Linked DNA regions of Haloferula helveola. The protein of the gene in region 1 interacts with the protein of each later gene in a pairwise test. Links are inferred from orthologs where the notes say so. Each region holds a gene or a part of one and is shown on either strand. Other genes may lie near its edges. The genes, in order: topB and recJ.

Region 1 (3,445 bases):
AGCAATGTCCCGGATCCGGAAAAGAAAGAAGCCGCCCGGCGGATCGGGGGACGATCTGCCGGACGGCTTACACACACACACGTTTGGGGGAAAACGGTGTCCTCAACTTTCCGTCAAGGGGCCGCGAACGGCTCGTTGGGGGGGAATGTTGCCCTGTTGGGGGCGGACGGCCGGAAGGTAATCCCGAACCTCACCGGAAAGCAAAGTCTTTATGACTATCTCGGTTCGTATTTCCCAAAACCCCTTGTTTTGTAGGCTTTGGAGCCCCTAACGAGATCGCGTAGGCAGGGCTGAATCAAGCTTCCGAGTCCTTCTTGGCAGCCTTTTTCGCGGTCTTCTTGGCCGGCCTGGGCGGGAATTCGAAGCCGATCTTGCCGGCATCCAGATCCAGCACCAGATGGGCGTCGAAGGGGCGCTTGGTCCGGTTCGAGATGAAGCCCTTGATCAGTCCGGTCTTTCCTTCGGCGAGCATCTTGAGCAGCTCTTCTTCGGGAATCTCGCGCTGGAGAATGGTTTTGCCGATGCGGATGCCGTCGGGCTCCTTCTTGGTCTGGATCTCGGGAACGAACCAGGCCTTCTCGGTGCCGTAAACCTTCACCTGACGGCCGTCGGTCAGCGGCACGGTGCCGATGACCTGGTCTTCGGTCAGATCCGAAGCCGATTCCTTCTCGTCCTGATCGAAGACGAAGTTGACCTTGAACTTGTCGTCGAGCTCGAGTCCTGCCTCGAAGGGCTTGTTGAAGCGGCTCATGAAGCCTTCGAGCGGTCCGACAAACTTGGTGGTGAAGAGTTGCTTCGCTTCCTTCGGAGTGAGCAATCGGCCGGCGATGTGTTTCTTCGCGCGGAACTTGCAGTCCGGTTCACGACACTCGTAGGTGGCGTCGGTCTGTTTCAGAGCCGGTGCGCCACAGGCGGGACAGGGCACTTCGAGATCGGGGAAGCTTCGGCTCTTGAGTTCTTCCGCGAGCCCTTTGGCCTGCTCCACGATCTTCGTGGTGTAGGCCTTGATCTCATCCATGAACTCGTCGCGCTGCAGCTTGCCGAGCTCCATCTGCCGGAGCTTGTACTCCCAGTCGCCCGTCATCTGTGGCGAGGCGAGACCTTCGACGTTCATCTCCTTGCACAGGCGGATGAGGCGCATGCCGTTCGGGCTGACGTGCAGGGGCGCGCGTCCGCCGTCTCCATCGCGGGCGATGTATTTCTGGCGCAGCAGCGTCTCGATGATCGCGGCGCGTGTGGCCGGAGTGCCGAGTCCGCGTTCGGACATCGCAGCGGCCAGTTCCTCGTCATCGAGCAGTTTGCCGGCACCTTCCATGGCGGAGAGCAGGGTCGACTCGGTGTAGCGGGCCGGCGGTTTCGTTTCGAGATCGAGGATCTCGAGCGACTCTGTGTTCGCGGTTTCGCCGTCCTCGACGGCGGTCAGACCGTCCTTTCCGGAAGCGACGCCCGGTTTGCGGCCATAGACCGCGAGCCATCCGGGCTCCACCAGCACCCGTCCTTCGGTCTTGAAGACATCATTCGCCCCGGTCGTCTCGATCCGGGTCAGGCGCGTCGTCTGCTCGAACTTGGCGTTCGGATAGAAGACGGCGATGAAGCGTTTGACGATGAAGTCGTAGAGCGTCTGTTCCGCGTCCGAGAGTTTCACCACGCGGCCCGTCGGGATGATCGCGAAGTGATCGGTGACCTTGGATGAATCGAAGATCCGCTTGGACATTATCAGCTTGGCCCCGTTTTTCTCCTCGAGAGCTGCCCGGGCGAATTCGGCGACCGGAAGGTCGCTGTTGGCGATTTCCGCCATCGTTTCGCGAACGGTGGCCATATAATCCTCCGGCAGGTACCGCGAGTCGGTCCGCGGATACGTCACCATCTTGTGTTTCTCGTAGAGTGCCTGGGCCAGTGAAAGCGTGCCCTTGGCGGAGAACGGCGCCTCGCGCTGCAGCGTGGTGAGATCGTAGAGCTGGGGAGCGATCTGGGTGGACGGCTTCTTCGTTTCCTCGATCCGGCCGGTCTGTCCCTCGCAGCGGGACTTGATGGCCTCGGCCAGAGAGCGATCCCAGATCCGTTCGGCACGGCCATGGGGCTGGGAGGGGTCCCGTTTGAACTCGGGATCGATCCACTTGCCGAGGTAGTCACCCGCCTTCACGCCGAAGGTGCCGTGGACCTCGAAGTAGGGATCGGGCTTGAAGGCCTGGATCTCGGCCTCCCGCTTGGCGAGGATCGCGAGCGTCGGGGTCTGCACCCGGCCGGCGGAGGTGATGTTGAAGCCGCCGTGGCGGGAGCGGAAGCAGGTCAGCGCGCGGGTCGCGTTGAGGCCGACCAGCCAGTCGGACTCCGAACGGCAGCGGGCGGCGTCGGCCAGCGGCTGCATCTCCTCATCGGAACGGAGCTGTTCCCATGCCTCAAGGATCGCGCCTTGGGTCATCGACTGCATCCAGAGGCGCTTCACCGGTTTGTCGATGCCGCCGATGTCCATGATGTAGCGGAAAATCAGCTCTCCCTCGCGGCCGGCGTCGCAGGCATTCACGATCAGATCGATGTCCTTGCGCTTGGCGAGCCGGACGACCTGCTTGAGGCGGGCCGACGATTGCTCGATCGGATCGAGATCGAAGCGGCTCGGGATCGCGGGGAGGACGTCGAATTTCCACGGCAGCTTGTTGCCGTTGGGGCCGGTCGGCATCCGGAGCTCTACCAGGTGCCCGACCGCCGAGGTGATCACGGCGTCGTCATTCTCGAAGTAGGCATCCCGGGCCTTCCCTTTCTTCTCGAACTTGCCGAACACCTTGGCCAAGGCCCGGCTGAGGTCGGTCATGACGGACGGTTTCTCGGCGATGATCAGCGTTTTTCCCATGAAAGTGGTCGTCTGTGGCGGGACGGTGGCGACGGACTAGACGCCCCGGGGGCCGCTTGGCAAGGGGATTCCGGGACAGGGTCGCCAATCCCCGTAGGGGATGATTTTTTTGGGACGCCCGTCCTTGCTCATTCTCAGGCCAATCCGGGCGACTCCGGATAGGACAGCGGCGGAGTCGGGAAAATTTGTGGGAAATCACCCGCGCGACCGATTCGGAATCACTCCGCGGGAGGTCCCGGATGCATCAGGTAGCCGAAGAGATCGCGGACTTGTTCAGGGCTCAGGCCGTTGAGCAGGCCTTCGGGCATCAGGGAGGTCTCGATCACGAGGCGTTTCCCGATCTGACCCCGCTCGAGCGGCACGCGATCGGTCATGGTTTGGATGACGACGGTCTTCGGGGACGACTCCTTCACGACCCCGGTCAGGGTCCGGCCGTCCTTCAGGGTGAAGATCTCCATCCGGTAGTCGGGGGCCAACTCAAATGAGGGATCGATGATGTTGTGGAGGAGGTAGTCGAGGTCGCTCCGGCCGCCGCCGGTGAGGTCGGGGCCGATGTTGCCGCCCTTGCCATGCAGCTTGTGGCAGGAGGCGCAGCGG
Region 2 (3,197 bases), 2.0 Mb from region 1 along the record:
GTCCGGGCAACCGTCACTGCGGAAAAGGGGGTGCGTTCCTTCGACTTCGTACTCGTGACACCGAAGTCCGGGCAACCGGCGCCATTGATTGTGATGATTCACAACCGCAGCGCCGTCACGTTGGAGAATGCCGTTGGTGAGGCGAGCAGCTTCTGGCCAGTCGAAACGTTGATCCGGAGGGGCTATGCCACGGCAGGCTTCCACACCTCGGACGTCGATCCCGACGAGAAGAGTGGCTACGGGAAAGGGATCCGCTCCCTACTGGATGCCAACGACAGCGACCCCATGACGCGCTGGCACACCCTGTCGGCCTGGGGCTGGGGAGCGAGCCGGGTGCTCGACTACGCGCTCAAGCAACCCGGCATCGATCCGGAGCGTACCGCGGTGGTCGGCCACTCGCGCGGAGGCAAGACGGCGCTGTGGGCGGGAGCCGAGGACCCGCGGTTCAAACTGGTTTACAGCAACAACTCCGGTTGCGGGGGCGCTGCCCTGTCACGTCGAGCCTTCGGTGAGACCGTCGAACGCATCAACACGAGCTTCCCCCATTGGTTCAACGGCAACTTCAAGACCTACAATGGCAAGGAAGGTGAACTGCCCGTGGATCAGCACCAGCTGATCGCCCTGATCGCCCCGCGACCGGTCTATGTGACCAGCAGGGATCGCGACCTCTGGGCCGACCCGCGCGGCGAGTACACCTCCGTTGTGCAAGCCGGTCCGGTCTACGGATTGTTCGGACTCGAGCACATCACGGATCCCGAGATGCCGCCGCTCGACACGCCACTTCACATCGGATCGACCGGCTATCACATCCTCACCGGCAAACACAATCTGGACGAACAGGACTGGGGCCACTTCCTCGACTTCGCGGACGGCGTCTTCAAGAGGAAGACCGGTGAGGATCCGCGCTGAGCGGCCGCTCACGCCTTGTCGGCCGCCCGGACATCCTGGATGATGACCTGCAGGCTCGTCCGGCCGCGGAAGTGGTTGCGGTCGATGGTGAACGCGATGTCCCACGGCGGATCGGGCAGATCCACCTCTCCGCCCCCGAAGAATACCGCGTCCTGCTCGTGGTAACCCTGGCGCAGGTTCAGACGCAGGTGCTGGTTCTTCATATGCGTCGGCGGGCGGCTCAGGTGCACCGAGCGCGACATGAAGATCGGCTGAGGGTTGCCGTTGCCGAAAGGCTGGAGCAATTCGTAGTCGCGGAGAAAATCGAGCGACAACTGGTCGAGCGAGATTTCCGCATCGAGGTAGAGCTTCGGCTTTCTCGCGTCGGGATCCGTACGATTCACGACGTAGTTGGCGAAGGACTCGCGGAACGCATCCATCTTGTCCTCATGCACCGAGATTCCAGCGGCCATGTCATGACCTCCACCGGCAACGAGATGTTCGCGGCCTTGGTTGATCGCCTCGACCAGTGAGACTCCTTCAACACTCCGTCCGCTGCCCTTGCCGATGCCTTCCTCATCGATCGCGACGATAAAAGTCGGCTTGTGGAACTGGCGCATCAACCGCGACGCGACGATCCCGACCACACCGGGGTGCCAACCACGGGAACCGAGAACGATGACCGGATCATTCGGATCGAAGTCGCGTTCGAGCATCTCCAGCGCCTCCTTGCGGATCTGGGCCTCGTGCTGCTGTCGGCGTCGGTTATAGCCTTCGAGGCGCTCGGCAAAGTCGTTCGCGCGACGGCGGCAGTCGGTCATCAGGATCCCGAGGGCATCCTCCGGCACGTCCATCCGGCCGGCGGCGTTGAGCCGCGGCCCGATGCGGAAGCCGATGTCCATCGAGCTCGCCCGGCCATTCATTCCGGCCGTCTTTTGCAAGGCCTGGAGCCCGGGATTGAGCGTATTCGGCAGCCGCTTGAGTCCGTGCCGGACCAGCAGGCGGTTCTCGCCGACCATCGGCACGATGTCGGCGATGGTGGCCAGGGTCACCAGCTCGATCAGCGATTTGAGGTCGAAGTCCGGCAGCGGCCGCTCCTTCAGCAAGGCGTGCGCGAGCTTGAAGCAAACACCCGCCGCACAAAGATACTCCGGTCCTGGTCCGCACTTCGGATTCACCAAGGCCACCACGTCCGGACGTCCGCGCGGACCCGGCTCATGGTGGTCGACCACGACCACATCGACGTTGTTCTCACGTAGCTTCGCCACTTCGTCGACCGAGACCGTGCCGCAATCGACCGCAATCAGGAGATCCGGTTTCGGACCCTCGCTCATGCAACGTTCGATCGCCTGCTCGCTGAGTCCGTAGCCCTCGCTGCTGCGGTGGGGAATGAAGTAGCGCGGATCGAGTCCGTACGCCTTGAGGATGCGACGCGTCAACGCCACCGAACTGACGCCGTCGACATCGTAGTCGCCATAGATGCAGACATTCTCGCGACGGTCGACCGCCGTCAGCACGCGCTCCACCGCCGGCCGCATGTCGCACAGTTCGAAGGGGTCGGCGAGGTCGCGCAAACGCGGCCGCAGGAAGCTCTCGAGATCATCTCCCGAGGGTAACCCGCGTTGCTCGATCAAGTGCCCGAGGATCGCCGGAAATCCGTCCGCCGAGCCGTTTCCGTTTATCCGGAAAGGCTCGCCGCGCAAGATCCATTCTCGGGCTTCGGGTCGCATCGGTTTCATGATCCTATGTACCGGGACTCCATTCACACAAGCCCTCACCCCGCATCGGGACAACTCTCTCCTTGAGCCGCCCCCTCCATCGGGCGAACCTGATTTCGTGAGCAGCCCCGTCCGCGTCGAACCGATCGCCCTGATGCCCACCCAGGCCGGCTGCGCCGTCTTTCTCGGCGATGGGGAAAAGGCGATCGTGTTCTACATCGACATCGCGATCGGATCGTCGATCAACGCGGTGCTCGCCGGGCAAACGCCTCCGCGCCCCCTGACCCACGACCTGTTCGTTCACGCTCTGGAGGGATTCGGCGCCAAGGTCTCGCGGGCGGTGATCGTCGCGGTCGAGGAGGAGGTCTACTACGCGCGCCTGATTCTGGAGGCCGAAAACGAGATCATGGAGCGCAAGATCGTCGAGCTCGACGCCCGTCCGTCCGACTGCATCGCGCTGGCGGTGCGGGTCGGAGCGCCGGTCTACGTGGTCGCCGAACTCTGGGAATCCCTTGAGGATATGACCCCCGTACTCGAAGAAATGCGTAAAAAGGGCATGAATCCGGGGCAAGAATAGGGGTCTGCCCGGGA

The links.
Region 2: the proteins of topB (region 1) and recJ interact in binary tests that used the Escherichia coli proteins (3 or more experiments, as listed by UniProt). The link is inferred for Haloferula helveola from one-to-one orthologs.

The regions. Positions count from the first base shown.
Region 1 is NZ_AP024702.1:3,776,338-3,779,782, forward strand. Bases 73-3,198 are described here. They hold topB (DNA topoisomerase III), read right to left. Parts: upstream 2,849-3,198; coding sequence 296-2,848; downstream 73-295. Other genes in these bases: HAHE_RS14215 (PVC-type heme-binding CxxCH protein), read right to left, coding at 3,067-3,198. Outside these bases: more of HAHE_RS14215, read right to left, coding at 3,199-3,445.
Region 2 is NZ_AP024702.1:1,822,808-1,826,004, forward strand. What follows is about bases 273-3,150. They hold recJ (single-stranded-DNA-specific exonuclease RecJ), read right to left. Parts: upstream 2,628-3,150; coding sequence 918-2,627; downstream 273-917. Other genes in these bases: HAHE_RS06630 (acetylxylan esterase), read left to right, coding at 273-909; HAHE_RS06640 (bifunctional nuclease family protein), read left to right, coding at 2,725-3,150. In the rest of the region: more of HAHE_RS06630, read left to right, coding at 1-272; more of HAHE_RS06640, read left to right, coding at 3,151-3,183. UniProt on the Escherichia coli protein: Single-stranded-DNA-specific exonuclease.